DNA from 2 places in the Oceanobacillus sp. AG genome. Region 1 is predicted to be linked to the other one. Evidence: predicted binding sites of a transcription regulator. Region 1 holds the regulator's gene; the other holds the start of a gene.

The links. The regulator LexA, encoded in region 1, represses DNA repair genes until DNA is damaged. The targets are predictions, from matches to a motif close to CGAACATATGTTCG.
Region 2: uvrB (excinuclease ABC subunit UvrB) is a predicted target of LexA. The motif match lies at 4,161-4,174, and genes of this name have one in related genera.

What each region holds. Positions count from the first base shown of each region.
Region 1 is NZ_WOWT01000015.1:25,199-41,462, reverse strand. Features, by position in the region: gene GN217_RS09580 (class I adenylate-forming enzyme family protein) at 1-480, shown strand, start outside; gene GN217_RS09575 (acyl-CoA thioesterase) at 520-993, shown strand; gene sirA (sporulation inhibitor of replication protein SirA) at 1,159-1,608, opposite strand; gene tkt (transketolase) at 1,765-3,765, opposite strand; gene GN217_RS09560 (DUF896 domain-containing protein) at 3,867-4,100, opposite strand; gene GN217_RS09555 (YneB family resolvase-like protein) at 4,271-4,936, opposite strand; gene lexA (transcriptional repressor LexA) at 5,228-5,851, shown strand; gene glnA (type I glutamate--ammonia ligase) at 5,905-7,242, opposite strand; gene GN217_RS09540 (methionine gamma-lyase family protein) at 7,301-8,545, opposite strand; gene hflX (GTPase HflX) at 8,555-9,787, opposite strand; gene GN217_RS09530 (AAA family ATPase) at 9,802-10,716, opposite strand; gene hfq (RNA chaperone Hfq) at 10,956-11,180, opposite strand; gene miaA (tRNA (adenosine(37)-N6)-dimethylallyltransferase MiaA) at 11,219-12,154, opposite strand; gene GN217_RS09515 (Dps family protein) at 12,183-12,632, opposite strand; gene mutL (DNA mismatch repair endonuclease MutL) at 13,033-14,865, opposite strand; gene mutS (DNA mismatch repair protein MutS) at 14,897-16,264, opposite strand, start outside.
Region 2 is NZ_WOWT01000009.1:23,324-39,587, reverse strand. Features, by position in the region: gene uvrA (excinuclease ABC subunit UvrA) at 1-2,103, opposite strand, end outside; gene uvrB (excinuclease ABC subunit UvrB) at 2,112-4,094, opposite strand; gene moaC (cyclic pyranopterin monophosphate synthase MoaC) at 4,427-4,915, shown strand; gene GN217_RS05765 (MogA/MoaB family molybdenum cofactor biosynthesis protein) at 4,932-5,444, opposite strand; gene GN217_RS05760 (molybdenum cofactor guanylyltransferase) at 5,463-6,041, opposite strand; gene moaD (molybdopterin converting factor subunit 1) at 6,048-6,281, opposite strand; gene fdhD (formate dehydrogenase accessory sulfurtransferase FdhD) at 6,332-7,144, opposite strand; gene GN217_RS05745 (FdhF/YdeP family oxidoreductase) at 7,157-9,508, opposite strand; gene GN217_RS05740 (hypothetical protein) at 9,769-10,242, opposite strand; gene GN217_RS05735 (HesB/YadR/YfhF family protein) at 10,402-10,692, shown strand; gene GN217_RS05730 (hydroxymethylglutaryl-CoA synthase) at 10,722-11,894, opposite strand; gene GN217_RS05725 (NADPH-dependent FMN reductase) at 12,149-12,715, opposite strand; gene GN217_RS05720 (hypothetical protein) at 12,888-13,328, opposite strand; gene GN217_RS05715 (hypothetical protein) at 13,321-14,103, opposite strand; gene GN217_RS05710 (hypothetical protein) at 14,121-14,543, opposite strand; gene GN217_RS05705 (RDD family protein) at 15,013-15,408, shown strand; gene GN217_RS05700 (PTS sugar transporter subunit IIC) at 15,614-16,264, shown strand, end outside.

The sequences.
Region 1 (16,264 bases):
GGTGAGCTTGCTGTTAGAGGTGCTACCGTTACGCATGGTTATTATAAAAAGCCTGAAGAAACAGCTAAAGTCATTGATAAGGATGGTTGGCTCAGAACAGGCGATGTCGGCAGAATTGATGAAAATGGCTATATCCAAATGCTCGGCAGAAGTAAGGAAATGTTTAAAGTGTCCGGAGAACTTGTCTCACCAAGAGAGGTAGAGATTGCGATTTCTTATCATCCAGCCGTCGAAGCAGTACAGGTCGTCGGTGTCAGTGATAAAATCACAACTGAAATCGGAGCGGCCTTCATTGAATTAAAAGAAGGTGAAACCTTAAAACGAAAAGACGTCACCGATTGGTGTGCCGAGCGCTTAGCCAAATTTAAAGTTCCACGTCATGTTTGGTTTATAGAATCCTCAGACTGGCCAATGACGAGTACCGGTAAAGTGCAAAAGTTCCGTTTGCAAGACATCGCTGAAGAGCGAATCAAAAGATAAAGTGGAAAATCAATCAAAAAAAGAAAGGAGATTTTTATATTGACAGCAAAGTGGCATCAAACAAATTATCGTGTACCCTATAAAGACACAGACCGAATGGGCGTTGTCCATCACGGCAACTATATCAACTGGTTTGAAATGGCTCGGACCGAATGTATGCGCCACTACGGTGTGGCCTACAGTCATGTGGAAGAAAGGGGCTTCTTACTCCCGGTTCTTGGGGTCGAATGCGATTATAAACAATCGGCGACATTCGATGACTGTATTGCGATTTACACAAAAATCACTGACTATTCACCTATCAAACTCACATTTGCTTATGAGGCCCGGAAAATATCAGAAGAGAATTTCACCACAACACATAATCAAATCGTTATTGAACCTACAGGTGAACTCATTACTTCAGGTATCACAAAACATATGTGGGTTAATCAAGACTTCAAGCCAACGCGGCTCGAGCGATCTGCGCCTGATTTATACCGTGTTCTCGAGAAGTTTGGAGAGAAAGAGTAAGTACACGTGCAGTTGTTCGTTGAAAACCATTGAAAACTCTAATCTTACGTGAAAATTTACCGTCTGAAATCCATTTTAATTTATCGATTTCAGACGGCTTTTATACTAAAGAGGTTCATCTGGTTATAAACATCTATTCAACCTTGCAATAGATAAAAAATATAATTATGGGTAGGAAAAAAATATTTGATTATTGATCAATTTGTTATTTTTAACTGATAACCAGCCATAGTCATTCAAACGATTGTTTATGACAAAATAAAATCCTGGTGAATTACGAAGGATTGGAAAGAAGAATTCCTCTGCTTCTTGAATGGATGAACAAGTTAGTTCAATATGATGACCATCCTCATAGATCGTCAAACTTTTTCCTTCCCAAAAAATCTGTATGTATTTATCCTTCTTTTCTATGTTTACGTCATCGGTTAAGCTGCGCAGGTAAGCTGCCACAAGTGATAATTGGAGTGGTTCAATGACATAATTATATTGTAACTGCAAATAGGTAAGCCTTGGGCATTCTTTAAACTCTTTGAAAAAACGGAAAAGAACACTTGTCTTATAGAAATAATGTACGGCTATCTCGGATTTAACAGAAAAAATAGAATACGTATACATGGAAAGCACTCCTTTTTCATTCCATTATACGTATTCCGCGATACGATTACTGTCATATTCTGTTATAAATTCCCACTAGTTTTGTCGATTAAAAAATTGGCCTCTAAAACATTCGCGTTTTAGAGGCCTGCTCTTCTTTTGAAAATCTAGCTAATCTTAGTTATTAACAAGTTTTTCAGTTAGTTGTACGACATTTTCAACAGTGAATCCAAACTCTGCTACAACTTTATCTCCTGGGGCTGATGCACCAAAGCGATCGATCGCAAGAATGTCACCTTCTGTACCTATGTAGCGGTCCCACCCGAAGGATGCACCCATTTCGATACCTAGACGCTTCGTAACATTCTTAGGCAGTACACTATTCTTATATGCTTCGTCTTGTTTGTTAAAGCGATCCCATGATGGCATGCTTACTACGGAGACGTCAATTCCTTTTTCTTTCAGCGCTTTTTGTGCTTCTACAGCGAGTTGTACTTCAGAACCAGTTGCTAGCAGTAAAGCATCCGCTGTTTCTTTCTCAGCTGGACTTACAATGTATGCACCCTTCTTCACGCCTTCATAAGCTTTCTGGACTGTACCAGGAAGGGTCGGTAGGTTCTGTCTAGTAAGAACAAGTGCTGTCGGCTCATCTTTAGATTCTAACGCAAGTCTCCATGCTGCAGCAGTTTCATTCGCATCTGCTGGACGGATTAAGGAAAGGCCAGGCATTGCACGTAATGCAGCAAGATGTTCAACCGGTTCGTGAGTCGGACCATCTTCCCCTACCGCAATCGAGTCATGCGTAAACACATATGTTACCGGTGTCTTCATGATCGAAGCTAGACGAATGGATGGGCGTAAGTAGTCACTGAACACAAAGAACGTTCCGCCATAAACTTTCAAACCGCCATGAAGTGCCATACCGTTTAAGGCAGCACCCATTGCGTGTTCACGAACACCAAACCAGATGTTGCGCCCTGCATAATCTGCTTTTGTGAAGTCACCTTCATCGTTCATCATTGTTTTGTTCGAACCTGCCAAGTCTGCACTACCACCGAAGAAAGTAGGTACTGCTTTAGCGATTGCGTTTAACACTTCACCAGAGGATGCACGAGTTGCAAGAGAGCTTCCTTCTTCAAATACAGGAATCGCTTCTTCCCAATTAACTGGAAGTTCACCTTTGATAGCTTGTTCCAATTGTTCTGCTTCTTCCGGATATTTTTCTTTGTAAGTAGCGAATTGGTCATTCCAAGCATCTTCTGCTTTCTTGCCATTATCTTGAATTTTCTCTTTGAAATCAGCGTACACTTCTTCTGGTACGTTGAATTCTTCGTGAGCCCATTTGTAATATTCTTTTGTAAGTGTTACTTCATCTTTACCTAATGGCGCTCCGTGGGAAGCTGCTGAGTTTGATTTGTTTGGTGAGCCGTATCCGATAATTGTTTTTACTTCGATTAATGTTGGTTGATCAGTGTTTGCTTGCGCTTCCTTAATGGCTGCACGGAGAGCATCTACATCATTACCATCTTCCACACGAATTACTTGCCAACCGTATGCTTTGAAACGACTTTCTGTATCCTCTGAGAAGGAACGATCAAGTTCACCATCTAGAGAAATATCATTCGAATCATATAGAGCAATTAGCTTACCTAAGCCAAGGTGGCCCGCTAAGGAAGCTGCTTCATGGGAAATACCTTCCATCAAGTCACCGTCACTCACCAGTGCATATGTGTAATGATCGATGATGGATGCATCTTCTTTATTAAATCTTGCCGCAAGATGTGCTTCTGCCATTGCCATTCCAACAGACATTGCAATACCTTGTCCAAGTGGTCCAGTAGTTGCTTCTACACCGTCTGTATCGAGAACCTCCGGATGTCCAGGTGTCCGGGAATTCCATTGACGGAAGTTTTTAAGATCATCAATTGTAACATCATAGCCTGAAAGATGTAATAGGCTGTATAACAGCATAGAACCGTGTCCTGCAGATAAAACAAAACGGTCACGATTAAACCATTTTGAGTTTTTTGGGTTATGATTCATAAAATCAGTCCATAGCGTGTAGGCCATAGGTGCAGCACCCATCGGTAGACCCGGGTGGCCAGAATTGGCTTTCTCAATCGCATCAATTGAAAGTGTGCGGATCGTATTGATCGATAGTTGTTCAATATTAGACATAATTATCTCCTTTCAAAGTTCCACAATAATATGTATCTATTTTCTATTCTATAATGAATGTGCAAACTTCACAAGCGAATTAAGTCGAATGCCCAAACAAATTAGTGCTTTTCATTTCTTTTTTGCATATCTTTCACCTTTAGTGGAGTGACGTCATTACCTGCTGGATCAATAACTTTAAGGGTTTTCAGTTGGTTTGTAAATGAACCGCGGATGTTTTGTAAATATTCTTCGCGGAGTTGTTTTTGCTCGGATTTTTCCTCATCGGTTAGGGAGGATTTTTTTGCTTTTTTTGCTAGCTCGTTAATCCGCGCAAGTTTTTCTTTTGATAACATATATGTACCTCCTCTTACAGTTTCCATGAAGGATTAATGCAGGTTGTATCTAACATGTAATAATACCCTACTTTGTACAATAATAACCGTAATTATTTGTAGTATTATTATTGTTTTTCACATTTATTTATAAAGCATAAAACAAAAAAAGACAAGCAATACAACTTGTCTCATTTAAGGTTTTCATTTTGCAGGTCGCTATTTTGTTCATACTCTTGATAACGACGGTGGACGGTTGCTTTTGAAATATTATACCCCAAGCCATTTAATGTGCTTGTGATTTCCCCGAAAGTAAGTTTTTTATCGCGAAGACGTACAATTTCCTCAAGCGGCACTTCCAATCTTTCTCTCCCCGGTGCTTTTCCGATATTTTTTAAATTATTTCTCGGATTATATCCATCTTTTACTGCCCGTTGCATTCCACGTTTAATTTTCAAATTATGAATTTTCCTTTGGTATTCCTCGACAATACCGACAATCTGTAAAACCATAGAATCTGATTCTGATAATTCCAGCTCTCCATCATGAATCGCTGTGTATATAGAAATATTTAACTTTTGTAATTGATGAAACAGGGCTATTTTCGTATTCCCTCTACCTAGTCTCGTTTCATCTTGAATTAATAGGCATTCCGCTTCCTCATTTGAAAAATGTTCAAGCATTTCAAAGATACCGTCCCTATTAATCTCATAACCACTCACCTGCTCTTCAATACATGTAACGACATCCAATCCTTGTCGGGTCGCTAGTTCATACAATTCTTCTTTTTGCCTAGCGAGTGATGATTCCTGTTCTTTTTTATCTGTGCTTACTCTACAATAGATGACTGCTTTCACGATTCGATTTCTCCTTCTTGGGTGATTAAGCATTGGCAATGAGAGAGAAATATAAGAATACCAAAGTTAAGATGAAACCGACAGTAAAGAATATATCTTCTTTTGAATACTTCGCAAATAATCTATTGAACATAGTTAAATCCCTCCACTTTTTTAGAACTTTTGTTCTAGAACGTATTATCGCACGAACAAGTGGTCCTGTCAACAGTTTTTTTCGAACGAACGTTTGCATAATCTTTCTTACGATGGTAAACTAGTAATAATAAATCCTATGTAAGAGGTGATAAATAGATGACAAAAGTTTCTAAAAGACAACAGATGATTTTAGATTTTATAAAAAAAGAAGTTCATGCAAAAGGTTATCCACCATCCGTTCGAGAAATCGCTGTGGCTGTCGGACTTGCATCGAGTTCAACCGTTCATGGACACTTGGAAAGATTAGAAGCAAAAGGGTTTATCCGTCGTGACCCGACTAAGCCAAGGGCCATTGAAATATTAGATCAAGACGGTGAAGGGAATATTCCGAAAAATACAGCTCGTTATGCTCCAGTAATCGGTAAGGTTACTGCTGGAATACCCATTACCGCTGTTGAAAATATCGAGGAGTATGTCCCTGTGCCGAGTTCACATGCGAGCCCGGATGATAATTTATTTGTCCTTGTCATTGAAGGTGAAAGTATGATTGAAGCTGGTATTCTTGAAGGTGACATGGTCATTGTAAAACAGCAGAACACGGCTAATAATGGAGATATCGTTGTAGCGATGACAGATGATGACGAGGCAACGGTGAAGCGTTTCTTTAAAGAAGAAAAAATGATTCGCTTGCAACCAGAAAACGCTACAATGGAACCATTATTTTATGAAAAGGTTAGTATTTTAGGTAAAGTAATCGGATTATACAGAGATATTCATTAAAAAACATCTGATCTTCGCATTCGGTGCAAAGATCAGATGTTTTGTTTACAAGATTAATAGGATGTTAAATATTGTTCGCGCTCCCAAGGATGAACTGTATTATTAAACATTTGCCACTCATATTCTTTTGCTTCCACATAATTTTGATAGAGATGTTTTCCTAGTGCCTGAATAATGACAGGGTCTTTTTCCATCTCATCAAGCGCTTCTTTCAATGTGGCTGGTAAATCTTTCACTCCATTTTCTATTCTTTCTTTTTTCGTCATTGCATAAATGTTCTGGTCAACTGCTTGTGGTGGTTGTAATTTATGTTCGATCCCGTCTAGGCCTGAAGCAAGCAAGACAGAAAGTGCCAAATATGGATTTGATGCCGGATCCACACTTCTTACTTCAACACGTGTACTCACACCTCTTGAACTTGGTATCCGTAATAACGGACTCCGGTTCGAACTGGACCAAGCTACATAACAAGGTGCTTGGTAACCTGGTACGAGCCGTTTATATGAGTTTACAATTGGGTTTGTCACTGCAGTGAAGTTAGTTGCATGTTCCAGAAGCCCAGCGATAAATTGGCTAGCTATATCCGTCAATTGGCGTTCACTTGCTTCATCAAAAAACATATTTTCACCGTCTTTAAACAGGGACATGTTGACATGCATCCCTGATCCGTCTACACCAAATAGTGGTTTCGGCATAAATGTCGCGTGCAGATTATGTCTTCTTGCGACCGTTTTAACGACAAGCTTAAACGTTTGGATATCGTCCGCGTGACGAACAGCATCCGAGTATTCAAAGTCAATTTCATGTTGTCCTGGTGCACCCTCATGGTGTGATGCTTCAATTTTAAAGCCCATTTCTTCCAGTTCCAGAACAATATCCCGCCTGCAGTTTTCCCCAAGATCTGTTGGGGCAAGATCGAAATAACCACCATGGTCATTCAATTCAAGAATTGGTTCACCTTTTTCATTCAGCTTGAATAAAAAGAATTCCGGTTCGGTACCGATATTAAATGTATCAAATCCGAGCTCTTCCATCCGTTTCAAATTTCTTTTTAAAATATAACGGGGACATCCCGAAAACGGTGTTCCATCCGCATTGTAAATATCACAGATGAAACGGGCTACTTTTCCTTTATCAGATGTCCAAGGAAATACAACAAAGGAATCTAAGTCCGGATATAAATACATGTCTGATTCCTCAATACGCACGAACCCTTCGATTGAAGAACCATCAAACATCATCTTATTGTTTAACGCTTTATCCAATTGACTGAGTGGTATCTCCACATTTTTAATTGTTCCAAGAATATCGGTAAATTGCAGTCTAATAAAGCGGACATTTTCCTCTTTAATCTTTTCTTTGATCGTTTCCTTTGTAATTTCGGTTCCCAACTAAATCTCCTCCAACTATTAGTTTGGATGTTAATCTCCACCCAAATATTACTATACCCTATTCAACGAGGAGAAAACCTTTTTTCTCAAGTGCTGTGACTGCCCGGGTTAAAGCAAGTTTTACGTGGGAATACGTAAGCCCCCCTTGAACGTAAGCCGTGTACGGAGCACGGATTGGTCCATCTGCGGATAATTCAATGCTTGATCCTTGAATGAATGTTCCCCCTGCCATAATGACTTCATCTTCATAGCCTGGCATTTCACTTGGAAATGGTGTCACATAAGCATTTACAGGGGAATTCTCTTGGATTGCCTGGCAAAATGCAATCATTTGCTCCGCTGTATCGAATGTGACAGATTGGATTAAATCGGTCCGTTTGCTCTGGTAAGCTGGTGTCGTTGTAAACCCGGCCAATTCAAGGAATCGTGATGTAAATATTGCGCCCTTTAATGCTTCGCCAACTACATGAGGAGCGAGGAAAAATCCTTGAAACAGTTCTTGCAGCATGTTTAATGTCGCTCCGCTTTCTTTCCCTAGTCCAGGTGCAGTTAAACGGTTGGCACATTGTTCGACCAAAAGTTCGTCTCCCACAATATAGCCACCAGAGCGAACAATTCCTCCGCCTGGATTTTTAATGAGGGACCCTGCCATCAGATTAACACCTACATGAGTTGGTTCCAGCTCTTCCACAAATTCACCGTAACAATTATCAACAAATACGATAACGTCATCTTTTATTTCTTTTACAAAATCGACCATTTCTTTAATTTCTGCCACTGTGAAAGAAGGTCGGTCATCATAACCTTTTGAACGCTGAATGCCGATTACTTTCGTATTTGCTCGGATTCTTTGACTGACGGCAGCAAAATCAACAGCCCCGTCCTCCTGCAAATCAACTTCTCCATAACCGATTGCATACTCTTTTAATGAACCTGGAGAATTTCCTCTTTTACCAACTACTTCTTCGAGCGTATCGTACGGCTTTCCTGTTATATATAGGAGTTCATCTCCTGGTCGAAGCACACCAAATAAGGCGGTCGAGATGGCATGTGTACCGGAAACGAGTTGGGGACGGACGAGCGCATCTTCTGTCCCGAATACATCACGATATACCGCTTCAAGCGCGTCCCTGCCCATATCATCATACCCATAACCAGTTGTAGAGTTAAAATGGCTGTCACTTACCCGATTTTCAATAAAAGCATCGAGCACACGTTGCTGATTTTTCTCCACTACGGTATTTACTTGTTCTTTCAATGTTTTAATATCTTGTTCTGTCTGGTTGATTAAGTCCAAAAGCATATTTGTTCATTACTCCTTTAATCTGTTTAATAATGCATGATTTTCTCGAATGTATCCTTTAATATGATAGCGATTATCCGCTTCATTATAGGACTTATCTGTAAGGATTGCTTCTTGCTCCAATTGGACCATCAGTCTGCCTTCATTTGCTTCCAGCGCGACATGGAACGGCACCCATACCTCTTTTAACATCTCTTCTATTTTCCTTAAGATGAGCTGCATATCTTCTTCTTCGTACGCAGAAACAAGAGAATACGGGCGTTCGTGAGCAATGAAATCTTCCTCTAGAAGGTCTTTCTTATTATAAATATATAACATCGGCAATTGATCTGCATCCAATTCCTGTAAAAGTTCTTCCACTGTTTCAATATGTTGTTCGTAATCCACATGGGATACATCGATAACATGTAAAAGAAAATCAGCTTCTGCAACTTCCTCTAATGTTGAACGGAATGCTGCAATAAGAGATGTCGGAAGATCCTGAAGGAAACCAACCGTATCGGTCATTATCGCTTGAAATCCAGAGGGGAGTACGACCCTCCTCGTTAATGGATCCAGTGTCGCAAAAAGCTTATCTTCCTGAAGTGTATTACTATCCGTTAATTGATTAAATAAAGTTGATTTTCCAGCATTTGTATACCCGACAATGGCAATCTGGAAAATCGCATTATTCCTTCTGCGTTTCCGGTATTGCTCACGCTGGTTGACAACAAGTTTTAGGCGATTTTTAATATCACCGATTCTGCGCCGGATATGACGGCGGTCTGTTTCTAATTGCGTTTCTCCCGGACCTCTTGTCCCAATTCCACCGCCGAGACGGGATAATTCAATTCCCTGACCTCGTAATCTTGGTAATAAATATTCCAATTGGGCAAGCTCCACTTGCAGCTTACCTTCTTTCGTTTGAGCCCGCTGCGCAAAGATATCTAAGATCAGCTGGCTCCGATCAATAATCCGGACTCCTAGATAATTATTTAAATTCCTTAATTGGCCGCTAGACAATTCATCGTTGGAAATAACAAGGTCGATTTCCTTTGCTTCAACCTCATCTTTAATCTCCCTCAATTTCCCTTCACCGAGGTAGGTTGCCGGATGGATGTGGTTGCGATTTTGCGTGAAAACCCCCTCCACTTTCCCGCCGGCTGTATTACTCAATGAGATTATTTCATCGAGTGACGATTGAAACCGTTCCTGTAATTGTTCTGGCTTTCTTACTGCGATAACTAAAATCTTTTCTGCCATAAGTTACCTCTCTTTTACTCATTTTCAAATTTAATATCTGCTGCGGTAATTTCCATTAGCCTTTCCGGTTGGTAATTTTCCGTCTGGACGAGTCGGTATGCCTGTAACCGAATCGCCTTTTCCATCAAGTTCCGTACCGAACGGGCATTGGCGAAATGTCTTCCTTTCGTTGCTAATTGATGATATAAATAATCCCTTAGCTTTCTGTCCGCTTCCATTGTTAATTGATATTCCCTTAATCGAACCATTTGATGTGCTATTTCCATTAATTCTTCCAATTTATAATCGGGAAAATCAAGAATAAACGGAAACCGCGATTCCAGTCCTGGATTGGTCGAAAGAAATCGGCCCATTTCAGAGGGATAACCTGCGAGTATAAGAATGAAATCCTTGTGACCGTCTTCCATATGTTTTACAAGTGTATCAATCGCCTCTTTACCAAAGTCCTTTTCTCCACCGCGGGCAAGTGAATAGGCTTCATCGATAAAGAGAATGCCCCCCATTGCTTTTTCAATTAGCGCTCTTGTTTTTTGCGCCGTCTGTCCAATATATTCCCCAACAAGATCGGCCCGTTCCGCTTCAATAAAATGTCCCTTCGAAAGGATTCCAAGGTCAACATATAATTTAGCAAGTCTGCGTGCAAGTGTTGTTTTTCCTGTACCGGGATTGCCCTTAAATAACATATGCAATACTTGCTGGTTAGAAGAAAGCCCTGCTTCCTTTCTTTTTTCGTTAATAAGTACGGTCGCATAAATTTGTTTTATCGTTGTTTTAATTTGTTTAACGCCAACAAACGAGTTAAAAGCTTCCTCTATTTGTTTGAACTGATTATTAAAACCGGCTGAACGCTTTCTTTCAGTCTGGGATAGAGTATCTTGCAAAACAATATTGATCCGGCCATTCCGGCTCGCTCTCATTTCCGTTTCCATATACTCACTCCTTCGTCATCCCAGTATACGTAAATAATCATAAAAGGGTGACAAACGCCCAAATTCAAAGACAGTAGTGTCCATCCAGGCTAAGTGCGCGGGTTCGATGTCGCCCCATACATGAGAGTACTTAATCGAACTTCCTTTTTACAGGAATGCTATAAAGTAAAACTCATTCAGCAAGTGGGAGGATAGAAGTTTCATTAGAAAACGGATGCCAATAATAGCATCCGTCGTTATTACTCATTTTCTAAGTTAACATTTTTCACTGGCGCAAAAGTTGAAATTGCGTGTTTGAAAATTAGTTGCTGCTTTCCGTCGGTTTCCAGTAAAATCGTAAAATTATCAAACGCTTTGATAATCCCTCGTAATTGAAATCCATTTGTCAGAAAGACAGTAACCGAAGTGTGATTCTTTCTTAATTGATTTAAATAATGTTCTTGAATGTTGACATTTTGTGCCATGGTACTTCCTCCCTTTTTCTATCTATATAATCTTAATTCTACTTCATTTTCAATATTCCTGCTATCTTTTGCAAAATCATTGTAAACTTTTCCTCTTTTTCTTCCGGATGGATTGAAAACCACTCTACTGGCAATTGGTTTTTAAACCAGGTAAATTGCCTTTTTGCATAGCGTCTTGAATTTTGTTTCAATTTCTCGATTGCTTCATCGAGACCTTCTTTGCCTTCTAAATACGGAATAAATTCTTTATAGCCAATCGCTTTCATTGCCTTGGTATTTGTGTAACCCGCATGATAGAGAGCCGTAACTTCTTCAAGCAGGCCTTCTTCCATCATCATATCCACGCGGGCATTAATTTGTTCATAAAGTGTTGCTCTTTCCATTTCAAGCCCGATAAACAATGTATTGTACTTCGGTTCTTTTTTTTGCTCACTTTCCCATTCCGTTTTGGTTTTCCCGGTAGTTTCATATATTTCCAGCGCACGAATAACGCGACGATGGTTGTTTGGGTGAATTTTTCTTGCCTGATCGGGATCGACCTCCTCAAGACGGCGGTAAATCTGGTTAATCCCTTCTTCTCTTGCTTCATTTTCTAACTTTTTAGTCCTGAATTCATCCCGAGGGATGTCAGGGAAATTATAATCAAATAAAGCAGCCTGTATGTATAGGCCGCTACCGCCCACAATTATAGGCAGGCGGCCTCTTGCGGTAATTTCTTCGATTCTGTTTTCCACATCAGCTTTGTATGCTGCTGCCGAATATTCTTCCGTCGGCTCTAACATATCAAGCAGATGATGGGGGATTCCTGCCATTTCTTCTTTACGGATTTTAGCCGTACCGATATCCATCCCTTTGTACACTTGCATCGAGTCACCGCTGATGATTTCACCTTGCAGTTGTTTGGCAAGATAAATACTGAGAGCTGTTTTCCCAACAGCTGTTGGACCTACAATCGCTATGACTGTTTTTTTCATCGTATTACCCCTAGATTATTATAGATTGTTATTTCTCTTCCTGATAGCTCCTGAGCATCCATAGTTCTTTCTCGAATGATGCCAATTGTTCAATAAGCAAATCATTCGTCGGTTCATCCGCGAATTCTGCTGTTAATACAAGACCGGTCTCTCTTATTTCATTAGCGATTTTCTCAAAATCATGAATTAATTGGGTAATCATTTCCGCCTCTGTATCATCCGCGTTCGCTTCTTCAAGCGTGCCTTGCTTCAAATACATACTCATGGTCGCGAGCGGCTGGCCACCGATCATAATGATTCGTTCAGCAACTTCATCAAGCTGGTCTGCTGAACGATTGTAGAGCCCTTCAAAATGTTCATGGAGCTGGAAAAAATTCTTTCCTTTAACGTACCAATGGTAGCGATGGAGCTTCACATAAAGAATAAAGTGATTGGATAGTAATTGGTTCAAAAAGTTTATTAACGACTGGTTATCCAAAGCTATTCACCTCATGAATTTTTTCTTACTAGTTTACTCCATTCAGGTATTTGTTATACCCTAAAACTTTCACACCTCAAACAGGAAAGTAAATCAGCAGCCTCATCAAGCACTCGCTGTGTTTGAAGAATTTTTTTGGGTGATCCCTTTTATTCAGTGTAAATTTTCATCTGGAGGTCCGCCGGGAAGCTGAACGGCGGGTAGAACTAGGACGCTAAAAATGAGAATGCTCAAGACACTTGCGCTGATTAAGGTAATCCGTCATGTCTTTCGTTTACTTTTAAAAAGGCATTATTGGGAAATGGAACAAACTTTTAGAGTCGTATCCATAGGCCTAAGTACTAATTATAACAAGGGATAGCAAACTGTTTTTAGGCTGCGAAGGCTTGAGGTTATACCTTTACATGCTCCGCTTAAACATCTTCTCAAGCTCATAGCTGGAAAAATGGATAATGATCGGTCGTCCATGAGGGCAAGTGAACGGATCTGTTGTCGATCTCAAGTCTTCAATTAGTCGGAACATATCATCTATCGTCAGATGATGATTTGCTTTAATCGATCGTTTACAGGCCATCATAATTGCCGCTTCCTCACGGATATGCGCGATATTAATTTTATCATCTTTCATAATCTGCTCGATAATATCACGAACGACTTCTTCCTCAAATCCCTTTGGAAACCAACTCGGACAGGAACGAATGATATACGTTTTCTCCCCAAACGGTTCAAAAAAGAGCCCGACCTTTTCCAAGTCCTCTTTATATGCTTCGATAAACAATGCCTCTTGGTTCGAAAATTCAAAAGTTAAAGGGAGGAGCAGTTGTTGGGAGTCCGTACTCGGTTTCCCAAGTTTATCCCTAAAAAACTCATATTTGATTCGCTCCTGGGCAGCATGCTGGTCAATCATATAAAAGCCTTCTTCATTCTGTGCGAGAATGTACGTGCCATGCAGCTGACCAATCGGATAAATCAATGGAATCCGGTCTTCTTTAGGTGCCTCTACCGCCTCTTCCTGTACCGGTTCTAGATATTCTGGTTCAGGATCTGGCACCGGGATCGTTTCATCCTGTTGCTGAATCGACTCTTTCATGACCGGTGGCTGTATTTCTCTTGTCGGTTCTTTAATAATGGTTTCTTCTCTAACCGATTGCTTGTCCACTTCCTCTTCCATAGGTGCCGAAAAGGTGAATTGTTCTTGGATTGATTGCTGTTTTTCTTTTGGTTGTTTATATTCGATTTCCGGTATTAAAGTCTCTTGTCTAAGTGCTGTTCGGATGGTTTCTTTCACAGATTCATAAAGTTCTTTATCCTTACTAAACCGTACCTCCAGTTTCGTTGGATGAACGTTCACGTCCACTAAAATTGGATCCATGTTTATTTTCAGAACGACGAGTGGATACTTTCCAATGGTAAGCATTGTATGATACCCATCCATAACTGCTTTAGCCAATGGATAATTCTTAATATAACGGCCATTGATAATCGTCGATATGAAATTACGTGAAGCACGAGTCACTTCCGGCCGGGCGATATACCCTGTAATTTCATAATCAAGCGATTCATGGTGAACTGGAAGCATCTTGCGCGCTACTGACATGCCATACACTTGAGCAATGACTTGCAACAAATCACCGCTTCCAGAAGTTTTAAATAACGTTCTTCCATTATGAATCGCCTCAAAGCGAATTTCCGGATAAGATAGAGCGAGTCGGTTTAATAAATCAGTAATATGGCCTAATTCCGTATGAAGGCTTTTCATATATTTCAATCGGGCTGGAGTATTGTAAAATAGTTGCTCGACAGTTATCTCTGTACCCTTTCTCGCATCACTTTTATTTCTTTCTACAATCTCACCGCCTTCAATGGATAAAATAGTACCAGCTTCTTCTCCTGTAGATGTTTTGAGAGTTAGTTTGCTGACAGCAGCAATACTTGCAAGCGCCTCGCCACGGAATCCGAGGGTACGGACATGGAATAAGTCTGTCTCATTACTGATCTTGCTTGTCGCGTGGGCGAGAAATGCCCGCTCGCTATCAGCCGCGGTCATTCCATCCCCATTGTCCGTCACTTTAATTCGGGTAATTCCTGCTTCATCAAGTTCTATTTTTATCGAGGTACTACCCGCATCAATACTATTTTCCACCAACTCCTTCACAACAGATGCAGGACGTTCGACAACTTCTCCTGCTGCAATTTTATTCGCCAGTTCGGTAGGCATCTGTTTTATTTTCATAGAAACATCCTTTCTAACTTCAAGCCGTCCGTTATTTTAGCTTTTTTTGGAGTTGATATAATGCATTCATTGCTTCCATTGGCGTCATTTCAAATAAGTTTAACTGTCCTAAGTCATCGATTACTTGCTGCTCTTTTTTTGTGAGCTTATTTTCTTTCTCAGGTGAATTTTCTTCAATAAAGAAGGAGAGTTGACCAGCTTCCATTCTTTCTGTGACCGGTTCATGTTCAGCACCCTCTTCCAATTCTGTAAGAATCGCCGTCGCCCGTTCAATTAATGCATCTGGAAGTCCAGCGAGCTTGGCAACTTGAATTCCGTAACTTTGGTCTGCCGAACCTTCCTTAATCTGGTGAAGAAATACAACATTGCCCTCATATTCTTCCGCGCGGACATGAATATTCTTCAACCGTGGAAGGGTCTCTTCCATCGCAGTTAATTCATGATAATGTGTGGAAAACAATGTTTTTGCTTCTATATTATGATGAATGTACTCTACAATCGCTTGGGCAAGTGCCATGCCATCATATGTACTCGTTCCTCTGCCTATTTCATCCAGTAGGATTAAACTGCGATCGGTCGCTTTTGCCAAAGCATGATTTGCTTCAAGCATCTCCACCATAAATGTACTTTGACCAGAAACAAGATCATCAGCAGCACCAATCCGCGTAAAAATCTGATCGAATAGGAGCAAATCAGCTTCCTCACACGGTACAAAACATCCGATTTGAGCCATAATTACCGTTAGAGCGAGTTGCCGCATATACGTGCTCTTACCTGACATGTTCGGACCGGTAATTAATAGAATACTATTTTCGTTATCCAGTTGAACGTCATTCGGCACAAATGTCCCCTCTGTCATTACTTGCTCAACAACTGGGTGGCGGCCATTTTTAATCGATAAATTCTCTCTCACAAAGCGCGGTCTTGTGTAATTATTTGCCTCACTGACTGTAGCAAAGGACTGAAGCACATCAATCTGACTGATATGCTCAGCAAGTTCTTGGAAGAGTGGAATATGATTTTTCATTTTATCTCTAATTTCAACGAATAAATCATGCTCCAGTTCGATACTTTTATCTTCTGCTTCAAGAATAATTGTCTCTTTTTCTTTTAGTTCTGGCGTGATGAACCGTTCGGCATTCGTTAACGTTTGCTTTCGTTCATATCGTCCTTCTGGTAAAAGATGTAAATTCGCTTTCGTAACTTCAATATAATAACCAAATACTCGGTTATATCCGATTTTTAGTGATCTGATGTTGGTTCGTTCTTTTTCTTTTTGTTCTAATTCTGCGATCCATTGTTTCCCATTTCGCGATGCATCACGGTATTCATCTAGTTGTGCATTGTATCCATCTTTGATGATATCTCCTTCTGTGATCGATGCAGGCGGGTCATTCGT
Region 2 (16,264 bases), on a different contig from region 1:
CGGATTTGAACGCGGGGTTCTACCAATCGGTGACTGATCGATTTCAATGATTTTATCTAGATATTCGATGCCTTTAATTTCTTTATGCTTACCCGGTTTCCGTAAACGAGCACGGTAAAGCTTTGTGGACAAGGCTTTATAGATTATTTCATTTACGAGGGTACTTTTGCCTGACCCTGAAACACCTGTCACTACATTGAATAATCCGATTGGAATTTTCGCGTTTACTTTTTTCAAGTTATTTTCTTCGGCCCCAATGACTTCTATATAACGATCATCCGGTTTCCGCCTTGTTGCCGGTAACGGAATGAATTCTTTACCAGCCAAATATCTGCCAGTTAGGGATTCATCATCATTCATCACATTTTCCGGAGTATCACTTGCGATAATCTTACCGCCATGTTCACCTGCACCTGGACCAATATCGATGAGCCAATCCGCTGCAAGCATTGTATCTTCATCATGCTCAACGACAATTAACGTATTATCAAGGTCACGCATTTTTTTCAATGATTCAATCAACTTATCATTATCACGCTGATGCAAGCCAATAGATGGTTCGTCCAACACATAAAGAACACCCGTTAAAGCGGAACCGATCTGAGTTGCGAGACGGATTCGCTGTGCTTCTCCGCCGGAAAGTGTTCCTGCTGAACGGGAAAGTGTTAAATAATCCAGCCCGACATTATTTAAAAAGCTTAGCCGATTCTCAATTTCTTTAAGGACGAGTTTAGCAATCTGTTGTTCTTTTTCAGAGAGCTTCAGATTTTTAATGAAATCCATTGCGTCCACAACAGAATACTCGGTGATCTTGCTAATATGTTTACCGTCAATGAGAACAGATAACGCTTCTTTTTTCAGGCGGTGTCCTTTACAAGTCTTACAATTGTTTACCGCCATATATTTCTCCAATGTCTCTCTTGTAAAGTCAGATGACGTTTCATGGTATCGGCGGTTGATGTTATTCATCACACCTTCAAAGATAATATCCACGTCACGGACTTTTCCGAAGTCATTTTTGAAATAAAAACGAATTTTCTCTTTGCCGCTCCCATATAAAATGATGTCCATTTGTTTTTTCGGGATATCTTTAACCGGAATATCCATTGGTATACCGTAATGGTCACACACACTCTTTAAAAGCTGAGGGTAGTATTGAGAGCTAATGGGCTTCCAAGGTACAATCGCATGCTCCTCAAGTGTTAAATCCCAGTCAGGGATCACAAGGTCTAGGTCAACTTCAAGTTTCGTACCAAGTCCATCACAAGTTGGACAAGCCCCGAACGGACTATTAAAAGAGAATAGCCTTGGCTCAATTTCTCCAATGGAAAATCCGCAAATCGGACACGAGTGATCCTCACTGAATATGAGTTCTTCCTCACCGATCACATCAACAATTATCCGCCCCTCACCTAACCGGAGCCCCGTTTCAATCGAGTCTGCAAGCCGGCCTTCAATGTCCGGTTTAACGACAATTCGGTCGATGACTACTTCAATCGAATGTTTCTTATTCTTCTCAAGACTAATATCTTCATGGATTTCCCGCATCTCGCCGTCAATTCGCAAGCGAACATAACCTTCTTGACGGAGCTTCTCTAATACCTTGACATGCTCCCCCTTTCTTCCAGAAACAACAGGAGCAAGAATCTGCATTCTCGTCCGTTCTGGATACTCCATCACGCGGTCGACCATCTGTTGAACCGTTTGTGAAGTGATTTCAATGCCGTGAATCGGACATGTTGGATGTCCTACTCGCGCATATAACAATCGTAAATAATCATAAATTTCCGTTACAGTTGCAACGGTTGATCTCGGGTTGTTACTTGTCGTTTTCTGGTCAATTGAAATCGCCGGTGATAAGCCTTCAATCACATCTACATCCGGTTTATTCGTTTGACCTAGAAACATTCTGGCATAGGCGGACAATGACTCAACATAACGTCTTTGTCCTTCTGCATAGATCGTATCAAAGGCGAGAGAGGATTTCCCTGAACCGGATAGACCTGTGACGACGACCAATTTATTTTTCGGTATCGTCACATCTATCCCTTTTAAGTTATGCTCTCTCGCTCCTTGTACTACAATTTGTTTTTTCTCTGGCATGTACATGCTCATCCTTCCGCTTTAAGTTCGAAAACAATATCACGAAGCTCTGCTGCTTTTTCAAAATCAAGCGCTTTTGCTGCTTCCCGCATTTCCTTCTCGAGTTGTTCGATAACTTGCGGGCGATTCTTCTTCGTAACTTGGGCAAAGCTAGTAATTTTCTTCTCTTCTGTTTCTTCGTCTGCTGCTTCAATCGTTGCTTTTATGACATCGCGAATATCTTTTTTGATTGTTTTTGGTGTAATTCCATGTTCTTCATTATAGGCAATCTGGATTTGCCGTCTACGATTTGTTTCATCTATTGCCTTCTGCATCGAATCCGTAATCTTGTCGGCATACATAATAACTTCCCCTTTTTCATTACGGGCAGCACGGCCGATCGTTTGAATAAGGGAACGTTCAGAGCGCAGGAAGCCCTCTTTATCCGCATCCAGAATAACGACAAGCGAAACTTCCGGTATATCTAATCCTTCCCGAAGTAGGTTGATTCCAATCAAAACATCATATTTTCCAACCCGTAAATCGCGAATAACTTCGATTCGTTCGAGGGTTTTAATTTCTGAATGTAAGTAGGCTACTTTTATACCAAGCTCCTTCAAATAGTCGGTCAAATCCTCTGACATTTTCTTCGTTAGTGTTGTGACCAGGACCCGTTCATTCCTTTCGGTCCGTTCATTGATTTCTTCAATCAGGTCATCAATTTGCCCTTCGATAGGACGTACTTCAATTTTCGGATCAAGTAATCCCGTCGGTCGGATAATTTGTTCCGTCATTTCCGGAGTATGCTCCAGTTCATAGGGACCTGGTGTTGCTGACACATAAATGAGCTGGTTCGTCTTCTCTTCGAATTCTTCAAAACGAAGTGGCCGGTTATCAAGTGCGGATGGCAGCCGGAAACCATGATCGACAAGCACTTGCTTTCTTGCCTGGTCTCCATTATACATCCCCCGAATTTGCGGTAATGTAACATGGGACTCATCAATAATGACTAAAAAGTCATCTGGGAAATAATCAAGCAATGTATACGGGGTCGCTCCAGCCTCTCTTAATGTAAGATGCCGGGAATAGTTCTCGATTCCGGAACAAAAGCCCATCTCACGCATCATCTCAAGATCATAATTCGTCCGCTGTTCAATCCGCTGCGCTTCCAGCAGTTTATTTTCTGAACGTAATACTTTCAAACGTTCTTCCAGCTCTTTTTCGATGTTCTGAATTGCTTTTTTCATAATATCTTCGCGGGTAACGAAGTGAGATGCCGGGAAAATTGCCACGTGTTCCCTATCACCGATAATTTCGCCGGTTAGGGCATCCACCTCACGAATTCGATCGATTTCATCACCAAAAAATTCAATCCGGATACAATGTTCTTCCCTGGATGCAGGGATAATTTCCACCGAATCACCACGAACGCGGAACGTCCCCCGCTGGAATTCGATATCATTTCTTGCATATTGTATATCTACTAGATCCCGTAATAACTGGTCACGGTCCTTCTCCATCCCCATTCGTAAGGAAAGGACTTGACTACCATACTCTTCTGGACTACCGAGACCGTAAATACAGGATACACTGGCAACAATAAGTACATCCTCGCGCTCAAACAGAGCCGAGGTTGCGGAGTGCCGGAGTTTATCTATTTCATCGTTAACACTTGCATCTTTTTCAATGAAAGTGTCTGTTGATGGTACATAAGCTTCTGGCTGATAATAGTCATAATAACTGACAAAATATTCTACTGCGTTATTTGGGAAAAACTCTTTAAACTCACTATATAGTTGACCCGCTAAGGTTTTATTATGAGCAATTACTAATGTCGGACGGTTGATTTCCTTTACCACGTTCGATACGGTAAATGTTTTCCCTGTTCCAGTTGCACCAAGTAGTGTTTGGTGTCTTTGACCTGCCAAAACCTTTTGCACAAGTTCGTCGATTGCTTGTGGCTGATCACCAGCCGGTTCGTAATTCGATACGAGTTCAAACTTATTATTCACGAGTTCTGCCTCCCTAAATATCTAGTAACTATTTTACCACAAACGGATGAAATAATTAAAGAAAAACGAACGTCTATTCGTTTAATATTTAAAAAACTAGTGACAAAAAGGCGTAATCACTTATTTTATTTGGGGTATAATTAAGAAACATGAACGGAAACCTTCTTTCCGGCTTTCACGACCGCGCCTTCCCACAGGCCGCTGGTGAGCCTTTTTTTAGAAATGGTTCAAGTATTTATTTAAAAGAAAGACTTTAGCACTGGGTTACGTTGATATTTGTCAACAAGAACGCAATTCATTAAACTGTAATAAACAGATAGAGGGGGATGAATATGCAGGAGTTTACGCATTTCGATGAGCAAGGACGGGCCAGGATGGTCGATATAACAGAAAAGCAGACAACCAATCGTACAGCAACAGCAAGATCTAGTGTGAAGATGTCTCAGGAGATCTATAAAAATATTGTGGAACAGAAGAATAAAAAAGGAGATGTCCTTGGGGTTGCAGAAGTTGCTGGCATCATGGGGACGAAGCAAACATCCAACTTGATTCCAATGTGTCATCCGATTCCAATCAGTGGTGTTTCTATTCAGTTTGAATGGAATCGATCGGAGTCAGGAGACTATGAATTAATTATTCTAGCGGAAGTAAAAACAATCGGCAGTACAGGCGTGGAAATGGAAGCATTAACTGCCGTTACGACAGCCGCCTTAACTATCTATGATATGTGTAAGGCAATCGATAAAGGAATTGTAATCGGAGAAACCTATCTGCTCCAAAAAAGCGGTGGAAAAAGCGGAAATTACAAGCGGAAGTCTTGATACTCCGCTTGTAATCTCAGCTTAAATCCTTTTTCAGTTCATGAACGCCATGGGCGATTTCTGGTAGGATAAGTTTCTCCATCGCTAGTCGGACGGCTCCTGTTGAACCAGGTATGATGAAGACGAGACGGTGATTAATGGATCCGCATGTCGCTCGGGACAACATACTTGCACTTCCAATATCCTCTTCGTAACTAATCATCCGGAACAATTCGCCAAATCCCGGCAATTCCTTTGCAAAAAGAGGCTGCACCGCTTCAATCGTCACATCCCTGGCAGCAATTCCAGTACCTCCATTTAGTATAATCGCATCTACCGACTGATTTTTAACTAGTAATTTCATTGTTGCTTTAATGACTTCCGCATCATCCGGTACAATTTCATAACAAGTAACCTCATGTTTATCATGATTCAATAAATCAATAATCAGTTTTCCACTCTTATCATTTTGCTTATTTCGTGTGTCACTAATCGTTAACACTGCGCAATTAATGAAATTCGGCGCAAGTGTTTTATGCTCTTCATGCATCACTAATCCCTCGATCCCTCATTGAATATGGCTGTTAAAGTCCTCTAACCGATTTATGTTAATAAAAGGCCCTTCATCAGAAAACGGCACATATTTCACGTCTGCTTTATCTAACAGTGCACGCATATGCAATCTATCCGTTTCGAGCAATGTCTTGATTCGTTGTTTAAGTGTATGATGATAAAGTGCAATCAATGGTTGCAGTCTTTCATTAACTACTGGAATTACCGCTTGTACTCCTTTTCTTTCCGTTAGTAATCGCTCGAAAACTTCCTTTGCCATAAACGGGACATCTGTTGGTATAACCGCATACCAACAAGCTTCTTTCTCTTGCATTGCAGTATATAGCCCAGCAAGCGGACCTTTCCCGGCAAACTTTTCCATATCGGTAACAATCTCCACTTCCAATTCTGGTGGAAACTTTCCCTTCAGGTCTTGATTTGTAATAAGAATCGTATCATCAACAACTGGTGTAATCGCGTCAAGCGACCACTGGAAAAATGCTTTGTTATCTTTCAATGCGAACGATTTGGGACTTCCGAATCTACGTGATTTCCCACCTGCTAGAATTACGCCAACAATAGTTCCCATCACCATGCCAAATTAACCACCACTGACCGGAGGAATGAAAGCAACGGTATCACCTGACGTAATCGCGTCATCTTCCTTTGCATATTCTTCATTAATAGCCGTCATCACGTCATGTAAATTCAGCTGTGGATAATTTATTTTAAGTTTTTCTTTCAATTGCCGGACAGTGATATTTTGTACTGGAATATCCAGATTCGCCCTCCCAGTTGTTTCCTGTAATTCAGCAAATAGTAATACTTTAATCAAGTCACATCCTCCTTCATATCACAACTTATTACAAAAATGGTAGCACATGACTAATCGCACCGCAAATAAGGGTCGATCCCGCGCACACGGTCAGGACGTGTATAAATATTCATCCGGTCGCCCCGCAAAAATCCAATAACCGTTATCCCAAGTTCATCAGCAAGTTTCACAGCAAGATCTGTAACAGCGGATTTGGACAAAATAATCCCAATTCCCATTTTTGAAATTTTCAGTAACACTTCTGATGAGACTCTTCCACTGAAGACAACAAGTTTTCCCCTTGCAGGAATGTTACCTTGGAGCATGGCCCCAAATACTTTATCAAGCGCATTATGCCTGCCAATATCTGTTCGGGTGAACAATAAATCAGTTGGTGTTGCAAGCGCCGCATTATGGACGCCTCCAGTCCGTTCAAATTCAGGCGAGCTATTCATCAACCCTTTCATCAATCGCATGCACTGATCAACTGTTACTTCAAGCTCACTAGTTATCGTCTTCGCCACCCGAGCATCACTTTTAAAATAAAACTGTCGGCTTTTCCCGCAACAAGATCCAATCATACGGCTGGAGTGATCAAATTGATCCGGTTGCACTGGTTTATGGAGTGCGATATGGGAGAAACCTGTATACACATCAACTTGGATCTCTTTTATTTCAGCAGCTGTACGGATGACCCCTTCCGAAGCAAGAAATCCGACGACTAAATCTTCCAGTTGACCTGGAGAACAAACAATCGTCGCAAACTCATGACCATCCAGCATCAAGGTTAAGGGAAACTCTGCCGCTATTGCTTCTGACACATTTTCTTGATGGGTTCCCTTAATCTTAATCGTCTTCCACCCTGGTTCATCAACAATGCTCATCGGAATCCCTCCTTAGCTTGGCTCCATTTCCAGCTCCTCGATCCGCTTCTCTTTATATTTCATATCTTTATGCGCATAGAAACTATCAGCCTTCTCCACAATAACAAGGGTTGTATATTCCGGTATCCCCGCAAATTCTTCATATACGCCTTGCGGGATGACTACATTCCCCTCTGGCCAATGAAGTTCAATATTTCCGGCTTTAATATTTACGAACTTCGCTTGCCCTTTATACATGCCATATTGATTATAGACAACAATGGGATCTCCTTCCGCAACACCAAGTTCTGCTGCATCCAATTCATTCATCAGTACATCATCCCGGTCCGCTGCATTAAATGGATCTAGTTCGTCATATATCATTGAATTGAATTGTTTTCCTCTTCTCGTCGTTACATGGAAATGCCCTTCCGGCTTCCGGTGTTCGGGAATTTCCACCGCAATTAGATTACCTCTTCCGTCCGGTGTCGGGCATATTCCGTCTTCACAGAGCCAGGCTCCTCCCCACTGGAACAAATCGCCGCGATTCTTCAAATGCTGAATGCCGTCATAATTCGGCGCAGCTTTCGCAATTTCTTCTCGAATCTCAGCTGCGGATGTGAAATTGATTAAATCACTCTCTTCCGGCTTAACACGTTTCGCTAAGTCCACATAAACTTCCCACTCACATCTTGCTTCTTCAATCCGTGGTCCCTTAATCTCTGGTGAAAAATAAACCATCCGCTCTGTTGATGTTGAGGTTCCTCCCCCTTCTTGCTCATACCTTGTCATGGCTGGAAGAACAATGACCGCTTCTTTCGCATCGACTAAGGTAGATGTGTTGAAGATGATATCCTGATGCACTCGGAGATCGATATTCGCTAAGCAACGTTCCACAAAATCCGGATTCGGCATCGTTTCCAGGAAATTACCTCCAGATAAATAATAGAGGGAAAGATGACGTTCATGATTTTCAGGAAGCAAAGCATTTTCCAAGGATACGCCGACAATATCACCTTGCCATTTCGGAATCGGGAAACCCCAAATCTGTTCGACCCGTTCCCGGTTGTCCTTATCCATCCCGCCACCAGGCAAGACAAACGGATCTGCTCCCATTTCTCCAGACCCCTGTACACCGGAATGGCCACGAATTGGCATTAACCCACAATGTTCTCTCCCTAAAAAGCCACGAAGTAAAGCAAGATTCGCTACCTGGGACACATTATCCGTTCCAAAGCGGTGTTGAGTGAGGCCCATCGACCAAACAAATACGGCGGATTTTGATTTGGCAAGCAGTTGGGCTAATTCTAGCATTCTTTCTTTCGTAATCCCGGAAGAAGCCTCCAATGTTTCCCAATCGTAAGCCACCACCTTTTGCTTGAGTTCTTCCAGACCGTTTACATGTTCCTCAATAAATTCATGGTCAAGCGCAGAACCAGGGACATTCTCTTCCATTTCAAACCAATGCTTCATAATGCCATGCATAAAGGCAATATCACCGCCAATATTCACTTGATACACGTCATCCGCAATTTTTGTCCCAAATAAAGCAGATTCCGGAATCGATGGCACCCAATATTCGTCCATTGCAGGTTCATAGTACGGATTGATAATAATGATTTTTGTCCCTTTTCGTTTAGCTGCATACATATATTTCGTTGATACCGGCTGATTGTTGGCTGCAACAGATCCCCAGAAGAGCAGGACATCTGTACCAATCCAGTCTTTATAGTTACAAGTCGATGCGCCGACACCAACTGATCTCGTGAGGGCTGTTTTGGAAGGTGAGTGGCAGATTCGTGATGCATTATCAATATTATTTGTACCGAGAAAACGGGAAACCTTTGCTAGTGTATAATACACTTCATTTGTAATCCCTCTCGAAGTCGTATAAAAACCATATCGTTTCGGATCAAGCGACCGCATTTTTTGCGCAATCCGGTCAAGCGCCGCGTCCCAGGATAATCTTCTGAAACGATCGTCTCCCGGTTCCCGAATGAGCGGATACGGAATCCGGCCCAGCTTCCTCAGTTCGGTGCTCGAAAGCTTCTTTAATTCTTCTATATCGGAATGCAAGATTTCCTCCTTAATTGCGGGCATTGTGTTCAGACGAAGCACATTGAGACGAGTCGTACAAAGGTGTGGACCTTTCAGCGTCTGATCCTGCAGGCCGGAAACGCCGAGTGCGCAGCCATCACAGACACCCTGCGTAAGAATCCTTGTAGCATAAGGCAGATTATCTTTATTTTCCCAAACTACTTTCATCGTGTCGCGAATATGGTGCGGTTTCACCTTCCCAAGCCCAAAAGGCACTTTACTTACCCAGAGACTCGGATCTGGTCGCTTCGTTAATTTTACCGGACCAGTATGTTTCGTTTTCCCCAACTTAACCCCTCCTCATCAATAATAAACAGATTTTTGTTATATTTTCCATATCACTTTTCAGTCTGAAACAGCTCGGTATCCCATTAAAAAACCGTAAATTGTTATATATTTCGTTGATTCTATGAGCTCAATATGATTCATCTGTTTTGATTTTTAGGTGCAATAATGTTGAGTTATAAATTAATTTACGAGTTTTCTATATTTTACAACAACAAAGCACATATGTAAACGCCTACAAACTCATGAAATCATACTGTATTTTAAAAAAGAACAGTATGAATGACGATAAAGTAAAATAATAAAAACCCGAAGATAATATGTGCCCGTCGCTTCTTCACACTTGGAAAATATAATCGCAGCCATCCGGAAAGAACCATGCAGATAAGAATAATAATTGCACCAATTCCGCTCCACATTTTCATATTCGTCCATAAGAAACCATACCGGTGTATAATGATGGTCGCATGGAGAATAATGAGAATAAGCGCCGTTGTACCAATCCAACGGTGAAACGGATAAATCCGTTTCGAGATAGTTGCAAGCTTAATTTTCTTCTTTCGATCAGGAGTATTCCGGATAGTTGAAAAAAATGCATGCCTTGTCCAATTGAATAAGATCAAAAATAGACCTGCTAGTCCGAGTATGATATGAATGGGGAGATGCGCGTAATTATAATCCAGTGTAAAAAGAACAATGATGAATAGTAGCAGATTTAGGTATAGCCATATACTCATTCGAAACAACCTTCCTGTCAATTTCTATCTCATATCCTACCATCTTAACGCGCTTTCTGGCTAAATTCGTTATCTTTTCTTAAGAAAAGGGAATATGATAGACTAAAGACAGGTCATACCTTTGAGAGGAGGATACAGAGATATCTCTGTACATACATCATGAAAATACAAGTATCAGATAAGGCACATCAGTGGTATATTGAGGAAATGGGCTTAGAAAAAGGGGACAGTGTCCGATTTTTTGGGAAGGTCTATGGAAAAACTGAAATCCACGATAATTTCTCCGTTGCAATTAATATTGACCGTCCGAATGATCCGTTAGTTACAGAAACAGTGGATGGTATTACGTATTTTATAGAAAAAAGCGACGACTGGTTTTTCAGCGGATATAACTTCCACGTTGAATATAATGAAGAACTCGATGAAGTGACCTACCATTTTGTAGAGTAAAAAAACTGAGACACGGAGTCTCAGTTTTTTTATTTAATACGGTTTACATAGATTCGTTTGTGATCTTCTACACCGGATAAATAGACTGGAGCGGGATCATTTGTACGGTCAAACTCGGTTGACGAGCCGTCTGCTGAAAGAGTTTCTTCAAATATCTCCTCATACTCTTCTATGCTTACTTCCTTACGTGCATGAAAGAGTTCTTCATGTTGATGAACATATAGGTGGTCTTGATAGTTTGGTTGCAAAATTCCAGTGAAGAACTCGCCGACAGCGCCGGAACCGTAACTATATAATCCAATTCGCTCGCCACCTTCCAAACTGTCATTCTTCTCTAAGAGTGAAAGTAAACTCAAGTACAAGGAACCTGTGTAAATATTACCGACTTTCCGGTTATATTGAATACTTGTCTCATAATTTGCTTTCAAACGTTCACTACCTGATTCGGTTGCTTCATCAAGAATCGTACGTAATGCCTTCAAGCCCATCTTCGTATAGGGTACGTGAAAACAGAGAGCTGAAAAGTCTTCTAAGCTACGTCCAGTTTGCTCTTTATACTTTTCCCACACGGTGTTGAAAAAGTGAATATATTGTTCGTTGGAGAATTTACCGTCGACATAAGCTATATCTGAGTAAAGTGGGCGCCAGAAATCCATAATGTCATTCGTGAAATATGTACTTTCATTTTCTAAAGCAAGTAACTTCGGATCCTTGCTAATAACCATTGCGACCGCCCCTGCTCCTTGTGTTGATTCACCAGGAGTAGCTAAACCGTATCTTGCAATATCTGCACCAATAACCAACACTTTACTTTCCGGGTTTAAAGCGATATGACCTTTAGCCATTTGAATTCCTGCGGTTGCACTGTAGCAAGCTTGCTTTAATTCAACAGCGCGCGCATAAGGATTCAAGCCTAATAAGTGATGGAGATAGACTGCTGCTGATTTGGAATGGTCAATTCCTGATTCCGTGCCGAACAGGACAAGGTCAATTTTCTCCCTATCTTCCTCATCGATAACCTGTAAAGCAGCATTGGCAGCGAGTGTTACCGCATCTTGTGTAACTGGGGCAAGCGCCATTTCATCCTGGCCAATTCCAATTGTAAACTTATCCGGGTCAATCCCTCTTGCTTCAGCAAGCTTAATCATATCCACATAATAATGTGGCGCATAAAAACCAATCTTATCAATTCCGATATTCACTGCAATTCCTCTTTTCCGTATATATTCCACATCTATAAAGTGATGTTTTTCACATTATATTTTTCAGCAATATTTAAATTTTAATATAAATTACTAGGATAAAGCAAACGAAATAGCGAATTAAAAACAAAGGCACAGAGCAGACATGACTAGCCCTGGAAATCTAAGTAAGCCACAGCATTTTTACTTTAAAGTTTCCGATGCAAGAAAAGAAATCGGCTAAAGTGCGATTGTTTCTCTTTAGCCGATTTCACTTAAAATCCGTATTCTGCTTCTTTCGCTTCCCGGATATCTTTCAGCGCATCTGTTAATAAAACCGTATCCTCGATCAGACGTTCAATTCGGAAATGGATATCATCATTAATGATTTCTTTCCGGTAGAAATCTTTTTCTCCAATAAATACATAGGACTGGGTGAGTTGCCCTTTCATATATGATATAATCGGCTTGATTTGAGTTTCCGGGATTAAATAATGCTTCGACGAGCCTGCTGTAACGATAATGCTAACAACTTTATCCTGCAATGCCTGCTCTGGAAGCAGGTCAAATATATTCTTCAATGTGGCTGGAATCGAAGCTTGGAAAATCGGAGTTCCCACAACGATCGCTTCAGCCTCCATCAAGGTCCTTGTTACAAAGCCAGCATCCCCTGTATACTCCAAATAATTTCTCCCATCGCTAAACGGGATATCATAATCAGCCAAATCAAGCATACTGACCTCGATGTTCGGATATTTTTCTCTGAATACCGACTCCACATGCTGGAGGGCTGTTCTCGTCTTTGAGCCGACGATTGACCCTTGCAGTAATGCCACTTTCATTAATGTCCACTCCTTAAATGCTTCATACATATTTACAAATTACAAATTGAATACATAAGTTAGTTACCATTAATAAGTATTTTAAATAATATCGTTATGTAATACAATTGAAACGAACTGGGAATAGGAATCTTTCGTGGAACGCAAAAGAAGTGGAGCGTATGAAAACATTTCACTCCACTTCTTCTTCAATTTCAAGCATAATATTTTCCATTTCGTTGACTGCTTCTTGAAAAATACGCTCCAATTCTTTTTCTACAGTTGCTTGCTTCTCTGGGTCCACCTCTGTAACTCCAATTCGTTCAGCGATATGCTTATCCGTATACTCCCTTAGGGCTGCCAACTGTTTTTGCTTCTCGGCTTCAATAAATGTCTCCCACTCTTTTTCTACTTCCTTGATTTCTTCAGCGAGAACTTCTTTCAGGCGTTCTGTCTGGATTGCTTGCTCTTCCTTAATTGCGCTGTCTATTTCTGCAATCGACTGTTCCGTTTTGTCATCGAGCCAGCTCGTCAGAATTCCTGAGAGGGAGGAATCTGCAACAGTAGCAGTAAGTCCTCTGCCAAACAGGAGCATGATAAGTAATGCGAGTGGGATCACTTGCTTCCTATTCATTAATACTCGATACAACGTCATCAAGCGCTGTTTTTGCTTCTTCTCCGAGTTGCTGGGCTGTTACAGTAATAAGCTCTTGTTGATTTGTAACGAGCGTTGTGACTACTTCGGTAACACTTTCACGAAGATCACGAATTGCCCAATCCACTTGATTGATTAGATTTCTAGTCGTAATTTCTTGGTTCTTAGACACTTCTGCTGCAAGAGTTTCCTGGGCCTGACGAATCGCTTCTTCCAGCTCTGCAACTGCTGCGTCCTTAGCCTGATGGATATCCGCTGCTAATTGTTTAATCGCAGCATTCCCACTGTCTGCTGTGAATGCAGTGAGATCATCTGTTGCAAAGTTTAGCGCATCATTCGCATTGCCTTGGATTTCTAAATATCCATCAAGGAACACATTATAAAACTCCAAGCCAATTCCAGCAAGAATCTCCTGTTGTTCTGCATCAATTTCTCCGATATGTTCAAGTTTCGCTCGGATAATTTCTTCCAATGTCTCTCCAGTTGCAAGCTCTCTGCTTAAATCAATATCAATGCCAGCCTGTGCTTTCAGTTGGTCATATTCAGCTTGCAGCCCCGGTAATCTGCTTTCCATATATGCTTCAGTATCAGCTTCCACTTCCGCAACAGACTGATTAAACAACCCATTGTACCAAGCACGAAGCTGCTCTCCCGCATGTGATGAAGCAAATACCGCTCCAGCACTCCAGACGACAACAACAGCAAGTCCAATCGAAATGATCTTCCCTTTGAATGATTTTAAAAATGATTTCACCTAATAACTCCCCCTTTTTATTTTTTTGATAATAATTCATCTAAAAATATTGCAATCTCTTCTTCCACTTCTACATGCATCTGCTCATTTCTCTCTGTTTCATAAGTAGCGTACACTTCTATTACCGATTGCTTTTCCAATAAATTATTTAATTGCGCTTCCAATCCCTTCCCGTAATTCCTTACTTCCGTGATAATCTGTGATTTTTCGCCATCCAACAACACCTCCAATTCCGCAACTTGCTCTTCTCTTTGCCCGTCCCATTCCTCTATTGGTTTAATAGATTGCTTATGGAAGTACGTCCGAATGGTCTGAACTATTTCTTGGGCTGAATCTTTATGTAATTTCCAAGGAGTGTAGTCACTTGCTGCTATAATAGATATATTAAAAGCAAAAAGAAATAGTAACCCCATGAGTCCAGTCCGAATCGTTTTCCTCATACCCCTCCCCCTCTATTTGTTACGATTGATGTTACGTCCCATCGTATCAGATGGAGTTATAAAAAGAATCGGATAATTAAACTATTTTTCTCATAGGAGGAAAGAGTCTTTACGAGAGATCTTTTAAAAGAGGAAGAAATGATCAGAGTCTTAAAGGATAGGATTTATCTCCCAAAACGGTTTCTTTTAATAGATATTTCTTTAAATCGGAAAAAAGATAATCCGTACCTTATCTTGCTTAAGAACTAGATAGTAGAAATATTATCCATAGTTCATGCCTTTTCGTCATAAAACGAGCGTTCATGCTAGATTTATTGAAAGAGCCTCTACCTTACGACAGCATTTCTTTCCCGCAGAACGAAAATCGACAACACAAACTCAAAAGATATTCTATTAAAAAATGAAACCTATTCTAATCAATTTCCGTATATGGTAGAGGTATGTAATGAGGACAAAGGGAGGAATTATGATGAAACCATTGACGAAAAAACGCTTAAAGGCCTCACTAATTGATGGCTGTATTAGCACGGCAGCTTCTCTAGCTGCAGAATATTTCTTACGGAAAAAAATAAAAAACGAAGCATTCCATATGATTGTGTTACCAATTCTGAGCCAGTACACATTAGAATATGTGCAACTCAAAAACAGTGGACAGACAATTGGTTACAAACTAATGGGAATCGAACTAAAAAGTGAAGACGGCAAGGAATTGACGAACGAACAGATCTTAAAAAGAATGGTGCACCGGGACACTACTAGCACCATCGCGTACATAAAGAATAGGGATAGCTTTGAAGGCCAAGCAGGAAAACTATTCCCTCATGACCGCAAAGCTGGAACAATTGTAATGGAAACAACTAAATAAATAATCTACAGCTCGTCCAAAAAGTGACAGAGCTGTTTTATTTTTGAGAAAAGCGAAACTGAATTGACTTCTATTCCAACCTTTTTTGCCACTCATTCACTTTAATACATAAAAGCATTACTCCGCAAAAGAAAAATGGTTGACTATTAACGAAACTCGTCTTATAATTTACTGCAATTACTTTGTTTGGTGGAGACGAGCGGGGATGAAGGATTTTTTCAGTAAGTTATTAAACGGAATGAGTATCGGAATTGTTGTCGCACTAATTCCAAATGCTTTATTAGGTGAAATTTTAAAAATATTAATTCCATATTTTCCAGCTTTGGAGCATTTATTTGATATAACCGTAATGGTCATGAGTTTACTGCCGATTTTAATTGGAGTAATGGTTGGAGTAACATTTAAGTTAACACCGATTCAAACAGCTTCTGTCGGCATTGCAGCGACGATCGGCAGCGGGGCTATTATGAAAACCGAAGAAGGGCTATTCGCATTAAACGGTATCGGGATCGTGATTAACACTGGTATTACGGCGGCACTTGCTGTCTTATTTGTTCTATGGATTGGAAATCGTTTGAAAGGCTATTCCATTCTATTAATACCGACTTTAAGTATTATTGTTCCAGGTATGATAGGTTATGCTTTACTTCCTTTCATCCGTCATTCAACCGGATTGTTAGGAGAATTGGTTGCTGCTGTTACAAATATGCAGCCGGTTTTGATGGGGGCAATGATTGCAGTGATTTTCTGTCTCATTATCCTCTCCCCTATCTCTACTGTTGGTGTTGCAACGGTAATTATGCTTTCCGGTATCGGCTCTGGAGCGGCAAATCTCGGGATTGTAGCAGCAGGTGTT